DNA from 4 places in the Thioalkalivibrio sp. ALRh genome. Region 2 is predicted to be linked to each of the others. Evidence: predicted binding sites of a transcription regulator. Region 2 holds the regulator's gene; each other region holds the start of a gene.
What was found. Region 2 encodes FliA, which starts transcription of late flagellar genes. Its sites were predicted from a motif close to GCTAAAGTTNNNNNNNNNNCNGCCGATA; they were not measured.
Positions count from the first base shown of each region.

Region 1: a site for FliA is predicted at 1,475-1,502, ahead of F791_RS0105835 (methyl-accepting chemotaxis protein). Genes of this name have one in related genera too.
Region 3: a site for FliA is predicted at 1,797-1,824, ahead of F791_RS0111465 (flagellin). Genes of this name have one in related genera too.
Region 4: a site for FliA is predicted at 1,709-1,736, ahead of F791_RS0110800 (flagellin). Genes of this name have one in related genera too.

Region 1 covers NZ_KB906519.1:1,213,665-1,217,120, forward strand. The annotation lists gene F791_RS0105830 (ATP-binding cassette domain-containing protein) at 1-1,428, shown strand, start outside; gene F791_RS0105835 (methyl-accepting chemotaxis protein) at 1,596-3,456, shown strand, end outside.
Region 2 covers NZ_KB906522.1:133,801-137,256, reverse strand. The annotation lists gene flhF (flagellar biosynthesis protein FlhF) at 1-171, shown strand, start outside; gene F791_RS0110265 (MinD/ParA family protein) at 158-982, shown strand; gene F791_RS0110260 (RNA polymerase sigma factor FliA) at 979-1,740, shown strand; gene cheY (chemotaxis response regulator CheY) at 1,800-2,180, shown strand; gene F791_RS0110250 (protein phosphatase CheZ) at 2,283-3,059, shown strand; gene F791_RS0110245 (chemotaxis protein CheA) at 3,139-3,456, shown strand, end outside.
Region 3 covers NZ_KB906524.1:69,414-72,869, forward strand. The annotation lists gene F791_RS13590 (flagellar protein FlaG) at 1-364, opposite strand, end outside; gene F791_RS0111465 (flagellin) at 436-1,719, opposite strand; gene F791_RS0111470 (YIP1 family protein) at 2,086-2,715, opposite strand; gene cobS (adenosylcobinamide-GDP ribazoletransferase) at 2,790-3,456, opposite strand, start outside.
Region 4 covers NZ_KB906523.1:80,108-83,563, forward strand. The annotation lists gene F791_RS0110785 (hypothetical protein) at 1-495, opposite strand, end outside; gene F791_RS0110790 (MliC family protein) at 626-1,003, shown strand; gene F791_RS0110795 (hypothetical protein) at 945-1,622, opposite strand; gene F791_RS0110800 (flagellin) at 1,817-2,944, shown strand; gene F791_RS0110805 (hypothetical protein) at 2,962-3,456, opposite strand, start outside.

The DNA of each region.
Region 1 (3,456 bases), on a different contig from region 2:
CGCGTCTGGCTGGCGCGCGAGCTGGTGCGCGAGCCGCAGCTGTTGCTGCTGGACGAGCCGACCAACCACCTGGATGTGGCTGCGATCCGCTGGCTGGAGGAGTTCCTGCGCGGGAGCGGGCTCACGGTGGTGTTCATCAGCCATGACCGCCAGTTCATGGAACAGGTCGCCACTCGCATCCTGGAGCTGGATCGTGGCCAGGTGTACGAACACCCGCCCTCGATCGAGGCCTTCCGCACGCGCCAGGCCGAGCGCCTGGAGGTCGAGGCGCGTCAGCGCGCCGAGTTCGATCGCAAGCTGGCGCAGGAGGAGACCTGGATCCGCCAGGGCATCAAGGCCCGGCGTACCCGCAACGAGGGGCGGGTGCGCGCCCTGCAGGCCCTGCGCAAGAAGCGCGCCGAACGACGCGAGCTGGGGGGACAGGTACGCATGCAGCTGTCCCCCGAGCAGCGTTCCGGCCGTTTGGTGATCGAGGCGGAGCATGCGGACTTCGGCTACGGCGACACGCCGGTGGTGCGCGACGTGAACCTGCTGCTCCAGCGTGGCGACGCCCTGGGCATCATCGGCCCCAATGGCGCCGGCAAGACCACGCTGCTGCGCGGGCTGCTGGGCCAGGTGGAGCCACTTTCCGGAACGGTCAAGCTGGGCACCCAGCTCGAGATCGCCTATTTCGACCAGGCACGGGCGCGTCTCGACGAGACGACCACCGTGCAGGATGCGGTCGGCGAGGGCCGTGACCGCGTCACCGTGAATGGCGAGACCCGACATGTGCTGAGCTATCTCGGGGATTTCCTGTTCCCGCCGGAACGCGCGCGCCAGCCCGTATCGGCCCTGTCCGGTGGCGAGCGCAACCGGTTGCTGCTGGCCAAGCTGTTTCTGCGCCCGGCCAATTTGCTGGTACTCGACGAGCCCACCAACGACCTGGATGTCGAGACCCTCGAGCTGCTGGAACAGCTTCTGATCGAGTACACCGGCACGGTGATCGTGGTCAGCCACGACCGCGCGTTCCTCGACAACGTTGCGACCAGCACGCTGGTGCTGCCCGGCGATGGCACGGTCGAGGAATTCGTCGGCGGTTGGTCGGACCTGCCCGCACGCGTCACGCAACGCCTGCTCACGCGCGAAGCGGATACCGGGGCCCAGGAGGCGCCCGCCGCACCCGAGGCCCGCTCCGAGCCGACGTCCGCGGTCGCGGAACCGCCGCCCCGCGCCCGCAAACTCTCCTACAAGGAGGCTCGCGAGCTGGAGGCCCTGCCAGGCCAGATCGAGGCGCTGGAAAACGAGCACCAGTCGCTGGCCGAGGCCCTGTCGGATCCAGAGGTATTGCGCGATGGGGAGCGCGTGCGCGAGTTGCAGGCCCGGCTCGAACAGGTCGAACGAGACCTGGCGGTGGCTTACGAGCGCTGGGAGGCGCTGGAATCACCCTGACTCTTTCCGCGTCATTCGGTGTGATGTGATTCTCAAAACGGCCAGGGCTCAACTTCAGGGGAAGGCGGCCGTAACAGGGGATGAATCGTCTCTACAGGCAGCGGAATGATCCGTTTGCACGTGATGGCATGCGCCCGGCAGAAGGCGCTGAGGAAGGAGTCAACACCATGCTGGACAAACTCTCCATTCGGGGGCTGCTGATCGCCGGCTTCGGGCTGGTCGTCGCGATCCTGATCATCAATTCGCTGCTGGCACTGCGTGCCCTGAATGTGGGTGGACAGGGCGTGGCTGAACTGACCCAGTCCGATTATCCGGCGGTGGCACGCGTCAACGACGTGGAGCAGCTGTTGCAGGAGAGCGCCGCCTTCCTAGGCTTCTACCTGATGAGCGAGGAGGACGAACACCGCGACGCCTGGCTGAATGCGATGGACGAGCTGGACGTCGCCATGGATGCCCTGGTCAACGATCCGGTCGTGCAGGGCTCGGATGATCTGACTGCCTCCGCGGAACAGGTGCGCGCGAACATTGACGGCTTCGCCGCGCACCGTGAGCGCCTGATCGAGGTGGCCGAGGACGTGGCCCAGAACATGCCGGCCCAGGGTGTCGCCAACTCGCGCGCCAACCCGGCGACCATGCAGATGACCCAGTTGACCAGCACCATGATCGACGAGGAGATGGCGCGGGCACGCTTCCAGCGCTCGTTCGAGCGTCTCGGCGATTTCTACAGCCTGCGCACCAACCTTCTGCAGATCACCTCGAACCTGCGCGGTTTCATCGCGTTTCGTGATGACTCCTTCGAGCAGAACCTGCGTCTGTACCTTGGCCAGACACACGACGTGCTGGCGCGGTTGCTGGAACAGTACGACGAGCTCGATTTCGAGCAGCAGATCGCGGTCGAGGACTTCGAAGGGCTCCTGAACGAGCTGGATAGCGCGATCCAGGACATCGTTCGCATCCACGGCAGCGAGGAGGCCCTGCAGGACGCCTTCCTGATCCGTACCGAGGTCGGCCCGGTGATCTTCGAGGCACGTAATGAACTGCAGCAGTTGTCCGAGCGCATCACCGGCCGTGCTGAAGTGTCCGCCGCCGAGCTGACCGCGACCATGCGCAATACCCAGGTGACGCAGGGCGTCCTGGCGCTGATTGGCGTGATCCTGGGAGTGGTCGGCGCGGTCTTCATCATCCTGGTGGTGCGCCGTGCGCTGGCTCACTCGACCGAGGCGCTGGAAGAGATCGCCGACGGCGATGGCGACCTCAGCCGCCGTTTGGACGAAAACGGTCTGATGGAGACGGCCCAGCTGGGGCGTGCGTTCAACCGCTTTACCGACAAGATTGCGCAGGCGATTGGCAACGCCCGTAGCGGTACCGAGACCCTGAACCGTGCGACTGAGAACCTGAATCAGGAGGCCTATCAGGCCCGCGAGGTGGTCTCGCGTCAGCGCGACGAGACCGAGCGCGTCGCCACGGCGATCAACGAGCTGCAAAGCAGCGCCGAGGAGATCGCGCGTAATACCGATGCCACCTCCCAGGCCGGACAGGAGGCCAGCGGTGCGGTGAACAACGGCGCCGACGTGATGGAGAAGAACATCGAGTCCATGTCCTCCCTGCTGGGCACGGTCGAGCAGGCCGCCGGCACTGTTGCCAAGCTGGGTGAAGACTCGAAACAGATCGGCACCATCCTTGAAGTCATCCGCGGCGTAGCCGAGCAGACCAATCTGCTGGCCCTCAACGCGGCGATCGAGGCCGCCCGTGCCGGGGAACATGGCCGCGGGTTTGCCGTGGTGGCCGACGAGGTACGCAAGCTGGCGACCCGCACGCAGGAGTCCACCGACGAGATCGAGAGCATGATCTCGCGTCTGCAGACCGCCACAGGCTCTGCGGTGAAGGCGATGCAGCACGGCCAGGAAGAGGCCGAGACCACCATGGAGCACACCGCCGAGGTGAACGGCGCCCTGCAGCAGATCCGCCAGTCGGTGACCACGATCGTGGAGATGACCGATCAGATCGCGGTTGCCGCGCGTCAGCAGA
Region 2 (3,456 bases):
GAAGAGCGCGGCCCCGCGCGTCGATCCTCCCGCGATGAACGATGGACCGATGCAAGCCTGGCGGAGTTCTCGAATGCCGGCCGCAATGCGCCGTCGCCGCGCCGTACTCAGGATGCGGGCGTTCTGGAGATGATCCATCCGGTGGGGAAAGGACGCTATGCCACGCACTAATCAGCCGTTGAAGGTCATTGCGGTTGCCTCCGGCAAGGGCGGCGTCGGCAAGACCAATGTGTCGGTCAACCTGTCCGTGGCGCTCGCGCGGCTGGGCCGCGAGGTCATGCTGTTTGATGCCGACCTGGGGCTGGCCAATGCCGATGTGCTGCTCGGACTGCGACCCGAGCGCACCCTGCATGACCTGGTGACCGGACAGGTGGACGACCTCCAGGATGTGCTGATCGAGGGCCCGGAGGGGATCAAGGTCATCCCGTCGGCCTCGGGGATCGCGGCGATGGCGAATCTCACGCAGCTCGAGCACAACGGTTTGATCCAGGCATTCAGCGCCTATTCCAAGCCGCTGGATGTGCTGGTGGTGGATACGGCAGCGGGCCTGCAGGAATCCGTCACGACCTTCTGTCGAGCGGTCCAGGAGACCCTGGTCGTCGTCTGCGACGAGCCGGCGTCCATCACCGATGCCTATGCCTTGATCAAGGTGCTGCATCGAGATCATGGCATGCGGCGTTTCCGGCTGGTCACGAATATGGTCCAGGACCGCGCGGGCGCCGAGCGCTTGTTGCAGAAACTCACCACGGTTTGCGACAACTACCTGCCGGAAGTCATCCTGGATCTCGCCGGTTACATCCCGATGGACGAGCATCTGCGCAAGGCCGTACAGAAACGGGCACCGGTCGTGCAGCAATATCCGGGCAGCCCGGCGGCCAAGGCCTTTACCGAACTCGCCCGTGCGGTCGACCGCTGGCCGGTGGCCCGTGGTGCCGATGGTGGTGTCGGGTTTTTCGTCGAACGGATGCTGCAGAGCGCATGATGGCGACGCGTAATCGCCTCCACGGATACGAGAACGTGGCCGCAGCCGGCCACGAGCAGCGCGTCGCGGAACATATCGAGCTGGTGCACCGCATCGCGCACCATCTGATGGCTCGCCTCCCTTCCTCGGTCCAGGTCGATGACCTGATCCAGGCCGGCATGATTGGCCTGCTGGAGGCCGCGCGGCAATTCGAGGGCGGGCAGGGCGCGACGTTTGCGACCTACGCCGGGATTCGCATCCGTGGCGCGATGATCGACGAGTTACGCCGCAGTGACTGGACCCCGAGATCGGTGCACCGCAACAGCCGCAAGATCGCCGAGGCGATCCAGACGGTCGAGGCCAGGGAGGGGCGTGCGGCGCGCGGGGTCGAGGTGGCCGAGGAACTCGAGGTCCCGATCGACGAGTACTACTCGATGCTGCAGGACCATGCCGGCGCCCATCTGTTCGCGCTGGATGATCTGGGCGGCACCGATGGTGATGCGGACCGGGTGATCGAGGGGCAGGAGGCCTCGCCCTCGCGCACGATCGAGGCCGGGGAGTTTCGCGAGGAGCTGGCCGCCGCGCTGGGCGATTTGCCCGAACGCGAACGTCTGGTGTTGTCGCTTTATTACATCGAGGAGCTCAACCTGCGCGAGATTGGCGCGGTACTCGGGGTGACCGAGTCGCGCGTCAGCCAGATCCGCAGTCAGGCCGTTATCCGACTGCGCGCGCGCCTGGGCTCCTGGCTCGAAGACGGCGAGGCTTTGCAGTTATTCTGAAGGCCAAGCTCTAGTACTCATATGAATCATTTATCCCGGAGTGACCTGTGGACAAGGGAATGAAAATTCTCATCGTGGACGACTTCTCCACGATGCGACGGATCATCAAGAACCTGTTGCGTGATCTTGGCTTCAACAACACCCAAGAGGCCGATGACGGCAGCACGGCATTGCCGATGCTCCAGAACGGCGACTTCGATTTTCTGATTACCGACTGGAACATGCCCAATATGCCGGGCATCGACCTGCTGCGGGCGGTTCGTGCCGACGAGAAGCTGAAGACGATGCCGGTGCTGATGGTGACGGCGGAGGCCAAGCGGGATCAGATCGTCGAGGCGGCCGAGGCGGGCGTGAACGGCTACGTGGTGAAGCCCTTTACTGCGGAAACCCTCAAGGAAAAGATCGACAAAATATTCGAACGCATTGAATCCCAAGGCTAGTTTGGGATTCGGTGTCGAAGTCTCCTGGTCCAGACAAATGGATGGCCGGGGGATCGATCCCGGTCATCACGTTCGGGATGGGGAGCGAGCAAGGGGCTTTGGATGACAGACCAAGAACAATCGATCAGTGAGCAGCAAATCGCTCGCGCGCGGGAGCTCGTGCAGGTTCTGGAGGCAGGGGATGAGGTGGCCGCGCGCGCGTTGATCCAGGATCTGGCGCGCCCCTACGACCGCGAACTCTTCGACGAGCTCGGAAAGCTTACGCGCGACCTGCACGAGGCCTTGCAAAGCTTCCGGGGGGATTCGCGGCTGGTCGAGTTGACCCAGGCCGAGATCCCGGATGCCCGCGAGCGTCTCAATTATGTGGTCACGATGACCGAGAAGGCCGCGCACGAGACCCTGACCGCGATCGAGACGAGTCTCCCCATTGCCGAATCGTTCAGCCAGCAGGCCGGCCAACTGACGGCGAAGTGGACCCGTTTTCGCAATCGGCAACTCTCGGTCGACGAGTTCCGGGAGTTCGCTCGTGAGCTGGACGAGTTTTTTGCTCAGGCCAACGACGATACCGAAGAGCTGCGCCGCCTGCTGTCGGAGGTTCTGATGGCGCAGAGCTACCAGGATATTACCGGGCAGGTGATCCGGCGCGTGATTCAGCTCGTGACCGACCTGGAGGAGAACCTGGTCACGCTGATTCGGCTGTCCAGCGGGCGTATGGAGACGGTCGAGGCTGCGGAGAAGACGCTGGATGACGATGCCGAGCGGCGTGAGGGCGATCGGCGTGGACACGGGCCAGCAGTGCCGAAGACTCAAGATTCCGGCCAGGATGTCGTTCAAGGACAGGACGAGGTGGACGATCTGTTGTCCAGCCTGGGCTTCTAGGTAGCCCGCTGATCCCTGAATCGGCGGCTTCCCGGCGCCCACCCCTCAACGGCAAGCCTCACCGGAACGGAGAGACCGAATGGCCATCGACCCCAACGACGAAATCCTTCAGGACTTCCTGATCGAGGCCGGGGAACTGCTCGAAGGACTCAACGAGCAGCTGATCGACCTGGAACAGCATCCCGATGACCGGGATCTGTTGAACGCGGTATTTCGCAGCTTTCACACGATCAAGGGTGGCGCGGGCTTTCTGAGCCTGGATCCGCTGGTGACCGTCTGCCATCACGCAGAGGATGTGTTTAATCTCCTGCGCAATGGGGAACGTCAGGTCGACGGTCACCTGATGGATACCATGCTGCGGGTCCTCGATACGTTGAACGTGATGTTTGGCGACCTC
Region 3 (3,456 bases), on a different contig from region 2:
CCACCGCCTCCGGCGGAATCTGCCGAATCACCTCGTCCTGCTCGGCATCTTTGACCGTGATCACTGTCCGGCCGCTGGAGTCGTCCACGCTGAACTCCAGCGCACGCTTGGACGACTGCAGATAGGCGTTGATCGACTCCACCACCTGTTCCATACCCTCTGACTCGCTTGGGTCCAGGCCCTGCCTTGCTTCGCTGAATTCCCGCTCGAGTCCATCCGTGGGAGTCGAAACGACATTGCCGGGCACAGCCCGGGAACCCGATCCATCCGCCGGCCCACGCGCGACAGGCATCGAGGCGTCGCCCGGACCCTGGCGCACGGGCTGAAACACCAATGAAGTGATACTGCCAATCGAATCACTCATCTTGCTCCCCTCACCATCAAGGGCGGGTGACCGTCCGGCCACCCGCCCGCCTGGCCTTCTACCGGTTCAATTTACTGCAGCAGCGCGAGCACGTTCTGCGACGTTGCGTTCGCCTGGGCGAGCACCGAGGTACCCGCCTGCTGCAGGATCTGCGCCCGGGTCAGCTCGGCCGTTTCGGCGGCAAAATCCGCGTCACGGATGCGGGAGCGGGCGGCCTCCAGGTTCTCCGAAGACACCTGCAGGTTCGCGATGGTGTTCTCGAAGCGCACCTGCACCGAACCCAGGTCGGCCCGCAACGAATTGATCTGGTTCAGAGCCCCATCGACGATGGCAAGTGCTTCCGTAGCGCCACCGCGGCTGCCGATGTCAACATTGGTCAGGTTCCGCGCGCGAGAGGCAACCTCATCCTCATCGGTAAAAAGATGGACTGCAACTTCATCTTCTAGCGTCACGGTACCGCCCGATACTTCGAAAGCAGTGTCGAAGTTACCGCGGATGGCTATCGTGGTTTCGCCATCGTTATTGGTAACCAGCGAGGCACTGAGGCCGGCATCGCGAATCGCAGTCACCGCAGACTCGGTACCGAGCTCGTTATCGTCGAAACCGTCCTCTGCTACAGCATCACCTTGGGGCGCAGAAAGCGCGGCATTGATCTGGCGGACCGCATCTTCCAGCGAGGTCACCCCATCAAGATCAACCGTCAGCGCAACTCCCAATGCATCGTCACCCTCACCCCCGAGCACGCCAACCTGATCAAGCTGGATGGTGACGTTGCTGATCGAGTCAATGCCGATGTCGTTCAATTGCTCCTGCGTAAGACCGGCATCCCCTTCGGCAATAGCACGCCCCAACTCGGTAGTACGAGCATCCACACCGGAGACTGCGATGTTCTGCCCCTGATTGGCCCCGATCTGGAAGAACAGATCCTGCAGGGCCCCATCCAGGATCGCATCACCGTTGAACTCGGTGGAGTTGGCCACGCGGCCGATCTCGGCGATCAGCTGCTGGGCCTCGTTGTTCAGGGCTTCGCGGTCGGAGGCGGAGTTGGAGTCGTTCGCCGCCTGCACGGACAGCTCGCGGATACGCTGCAGCGCATCGCCCACGGTGCTCAGCGCACCCTCGGCGGTCTGCGCAAACGAGATTCCGTCGTTGGCGTTGCGCACGGCCTGGTTCAGGCCGCGGATCTGGGTGGTAAAGCGTTCGGAGATCGCCAGACCAGCGGCGTCATCCTTGGCGCTGTTGATACGCAGGCCGGAGGACAGTCGCTCCAGGCTCTGGGCCAGCGCGCCCTGGGAATTGCTCAGATTGCGCTGAGCATTCAGGGACAGGATATTGGTGTTGATGACTTGAGACATGATTACGCTCCTGTAGCGTCATGCCGAACCACCTTGGTCGGCTTCATCGGCGAACACTCGTGCGCCTTCGAAAGCAGTAACGACCACTCGACCGAATCCTTTAGCCCCATTCCGGAAAAATTTTGCCGCCCGCCTGAACGTGTCCGCCACGGCGCCCTCTCGCCGCCCCCAGCGCTTCCGTTCACACCACATGTCACCCCGGCCGATGCGAAGCCACCCATACCGTCATTGCGAGAAGCCGCAGGCGACGCGGCAATCGGCTCGCCGAGCCAAGGGCGTGTGAATCGAGCACCGTGCACGTCCAGGCCGATTGCTTCGTCGCTTTGCTCCTCGCAATGACGTCTCCATTGGCAGGGGGCCAGCGGCCTAGAGCAGCCAGGTGGTGCCGATGCGGGTCTCGGGCGTGGCGCCGGGGATCAGGTCCATCAGCAGCCAGCCGAAGATGAGGGTGATGAAGGCGCCACAGAAGACGGTGGCCACGAACAGGCCGATGCGGTTGCCGCGCTTCAGGCCGAGGATGCCGCGCAGCGACCAGTAGAGCAGCCACAGGCTGTAGAAGATCAGCAGCAGGCCGACGGTGTTGCCCCAGGGCCAGGGAAAGGCGGCGGCGACCTTGCCCACCCAGGCGGGCAGCAGGCCGATGGTCACCGCCAGCATCGCCCGGTCCGGGTGGGAGTAGCCCTGGAACAGCTCAGTCAGGTAGTGCGCGGACCAGGCCAGGCCCAGCACCCCGATGCTCATCGCCAGCACGCTGTAGACGCCGAAGCCCCAGGCGCCCGGGATTGCCTCCTGCGGCAGCCCGGTCGGGATGATCTGGTACAGCCACTGGCTGACGATCACGCTGAGCAGCAGCACCGGGAACGCCAGACGCAGAAAGGTTTGCCACCAGAGGGGTATCGCCTCCAGTTCGCCCACCTCCCGCACCGCCCGCAGGGGGTTCGTCAGCGTGCGCAGGACCAGAAGGCCCGGGCTCAGGCGAGAGGGGAATGAGTTCATCCCGTCAGTATGTGGCAATCCCGTGACGGTTTCGTGACAACGCTTGCCTTGACCCTGGCCTGATCGACCCGGGCTCAGCCCGCGAGCGTCAGCACCAGAATCACGAGGGTCAGGGTCTCCACCAGCTCCAGCGTCGCACCGGCCGTGTCGCCAGTGAAGCCTCCCAGCCAGTGTCTCAGTACGCGCGTTGCCACCCACAGCGTCAGCCCGGCGGCGAGCAACGCCGGTATCACCCCCCAAAGGCCGGAGAGCAGGCCGAGCACCAGCACCACGGCAGCCGAGACTGCGACAACGCCGATGGCGGCGCTGCGTGGAAGGTGCCTGGCCATGTCCGCGCCCAATCCGACGGGGTTCACGTAGGGCGTAGTCAGAAACAGCACCGGCGGCACCACGCGCCCCAGCAGCACCGCCAGCAGCAGCGCGACCCAGGCGCCGGTATCGACCACCGCCACCAGCGCCGTACCTTTCAGCAACAGGATCAGGATCAGCGCCGCGACCGCCATCGGGCCACAGGCCGGGTCCTTCATGATCGCCTGGGCCCGCTCCGGGTGCCGCTGACCGCCGACCCAGGCGTCCACCGTGTCCGCCAGCCCGTCCAGGTGCAGTGCGCCGGTCAGCGCGACCCAGAAGGTCAGCACCAGCGCCGCGACCAGCAACACCGGCGCTCCGGGGATCGCGGAAAGCCCGATCCCCACCAGCACCAGAACCAGACCCAGGATCAGCCCCACCAGCGGATAGGCC
Region 4 (3,456 bases), on a different contig from region 2:
ATGGACCAGGTCCTGCGGACGGGCCCAGGGCCCTAGAACCCAGTTCACGTTCGCCTCGGGCGTCGACAGCAGGTACGACACCAGCAAGACGGCCCAGCCCACCAGGATCCACAAACGCCCCGCCACCGGGTCGTATCCCAGGCGCCAGACCATCCACAACAGCACCAACGGAAGCGGCAGGTGGTACAGGGAGAACAGCCGCAGGTAGAGCGGAACCTCCGGATCGAACATGTAGGCGACAAAGCCGAAGGGCGGGTTCCCCAGCAGCACAAGCCCCAGCAAGAAATCGATCACCCACCCCATCTCGAGCAGGACCACGCCCACCGCCAGCATGCTCGCCAGGCGCCGGCTCTCCAGCCACGCCGCCGCGCACCCGGCGATCAGCGCGAGATTGGACAGCCAGAGGAAATTGAGCCAGCCATACTGGACCGCATAGACCGGTACCAGGACGCAGACAAACAGCAGGTAGGCAACCAGAAACCAGCGAGGAAACAAAGCGTAATCGCCTGACGGGGCCGGGCTCTCACTATAACGGTTCGAACCCGGAGTCACAGTGTTCCTTCACGTGCGACAGCCCGTTACGCGTATGATGAAAAGTCCATTCGACCCGCGGGAGAACCGGCGCGTGAGAACCTGGATTGCCATCAGCGCCACGCTGGTACTCGCCGCCTGCGGCACCCTGCCCCCGACCGCCGAACAGGCACGCGATGTGCCCTACAGCTGCGATCGTGGCCCGAACCTGATGGCGAGCTTCAGCGACAATGAGGCCAAGCTGCGCTTTGGCCGTTCCAAGGCCGTATTACAGGCGACCGAGGTCGCCTCCGGGGCACGCTACGCCAACCCCGGCGAGCAGATCGTCTTCTGGACCAAGGGCGAAGCCGCCATGCTCGAATTCCACGGCATCTACTGGACCTGCCGCATTCGCCAGCCCAATGCCGATGCAGCTACTCCGGCTCCACCGGCGCCACGGCACTGGAGTGCCGCGGCGGGTGTTCCTGAATAAACGCCTCCAGCCGGCCAAGCGCCTCGCCAGCACTGGAAAAGCCTTCCAGACCGCATTCGACCGAGCCTTCCAGATACGGTCGCATGCCCTCGCCAATGCTCGGCGTGTAACCCACGCCCGTGGTCGCCAGAAGCTCCGGATCCAGGCGCCCATCGGCATGGATGCGCTGGATCTGCAGTACCGCGATCCCCTCCGAGGTCACCCGGTCCTCGCGCACCAGTAACGTCTCGCCGTTATCGCACTCGGCGATCTGCAGTGCACCTTCCCTGGCCGTTTGTGCCATCTGGTGCTCGTAGCTGCGCGCCTCGGGGTCCTGCAGGATCACGCGAGCACCCTCGAAGGCCAGGGCCGCCAGCAACAGCATCCCCGCCAGCCCGAACAGCGTAGCCGCCACCCGCCGCCAGCCCAGCACATAACCGACAGCACCACCGACCAGCAAAAGCGGCGTACCCCACTCGAAGGTCCGGGCCAGCGGTACGGGCATAAAGTCGATCCCGCCGCCGAGCCCCAGCAGGGCGGTGACATAAAGCCAGACGATCCCCAGCCCGACCCCGAGCAGGATCGCGATCAGCGCGCGCCAGAACAGCGACTGCCTGCGCTCGGGTTGCGTATCGGCCATGCCCCTCTCCAATCCAGTCCAATCGGCGCAGCCTAAGCAAACACGCGCCGATGTGCACGCCGTACATCGTTTCGTGGCCTTGCAAGCCTAAAGTTTCCTCAAACCCCGCCGTTAAGCGAATGTAGACGGGAAATTCCGGCTGCGGAATCCGGCCCTTCGCCGGATCGCCCTTGTGGCGTGCGAGACCCGACAACATGGCCCAGGTGTTGAGTGTTGCCACCAACCTCCTGTCGCTCAATGCCCAGCGCCACCTGCGCCAGTCGCAGGCCGCCCTGCAGACGGCCTTCCAGCGCCTGTCTTCAGGCCAGCGCATCAACTCGGCGCGCGACGACGCCGCCGGGCTGGCCATCTCCGAACGCTTCACAACCCAGATCCGCGGCCTGAACCAGGCCATGCGCAACGCGCAGGACGGCATCTCGCTGGCCCAGACCGCCGAGGGCGCCCTGGGCTCCATGACCGGCAACCTGCAACGTATCCGCGAGCTGGCGATACAGGCGGCCAATGCCACCCTGTCGGCCTCGGACCGCGGCGCCATCGACCGCGAGGTTCGCCAGCTCCTGGCCGAGAACGACCGCATCGCGACCCAGACAACCTTTAACGGCCGTTCGCTGCTGGACGGGTCCATGGGCACCGCGTTCTTCCAGATCGGCGCCAACGCCGGGCAGACCCTCGCCATCGACCTCGGCAACAGCATGCGCAACCGCTTCGTGGGCGACATTGCCAGTGCCTGGTCCGGCGAACTGGAGGCCGCCTTCGCCGGCAATCCGCTGGAGGTGGATCAGGATTTCTCCATCCGTGTGGGCGAGCGCGACCCGGTGGAGATCCCTGCGGGACCCTATCGCTCCCCCCAGGAACTGGCGACCGCGATCGACCGCGCCCTCGGATCAACCGGCCGCGCGATCCTGACCGACGACGGCCGGCTCAACCTGATCGCCCGCGAGACCCTGACGATCTCGGGGGAGACCGCCCTCGCCACGCTCGGGCTGCCGGCCACCACCGAGCCCGGGGGGAGCCTGAACGATATCGACCTGACCTCGCGCCAGGGGGCCAGCGACGCCCTGTCACGTGTGGATGCCGCGCTGGATGCGGTCAACGCGCGGCGCAGCCAGTTCGGGGCCATCCAGAACCGCTTCGAGTCGACCATCACCAACCTGGGCGTCACCAGCGACAACCTGGCGGCGGCCCGCAGCCGCATTCTGGACGCCGATTACGCGGCCGAGGTCAGCCGCCTGGTGCGCGCCCAGATCCTGCAACAGGCCGGGCTCGCCGTGCTCGTTCAGGCCAACGCGCTACCCCAGACCTTCATGCGGCTGCTCCAGTAATCAGGGGGCCGGCGCGCCTACTCCCCTGCGGGTCGGGCCGCCGCGCCAGAGAACTCCGGCCCCCGGACATCGTCATCGGTCCACCCACGGTCCTGGTCACGACTGGTCACCCACCATTCGTGAACGAACAACCGAATCGGCCCAAGCACGCGTTCTTCGAAACGCGATGGCAGCGTATACGGGCCGACCTCCTCGTACTCCAGGAAGGTCGTATCGACATGGGCATTCCGGGTCGGCTCGAAGCCGGTCAGGGTGATATGCACCCGATAGAGCCGATCGGTTTCGGGGTGGATCCACATCACCACCTGATCCTCGTCCGCCTTGCCAAAGCCCGGGTGGATGGTCGCCAGCACGCGACGGTAGTCCACGCCGCCCTCGCGGCGATCCGCCAGCCGCGTCATTGAGGTCGCGCGGTGTTTCACGAAGGTCGGTCCGTAGTGGAACAGCTTGCCGGCATCGGTCGTCATCGCGGTGGCACGAATCCGGTCCTCGTCCTCGCTCCGCTCGCCGTC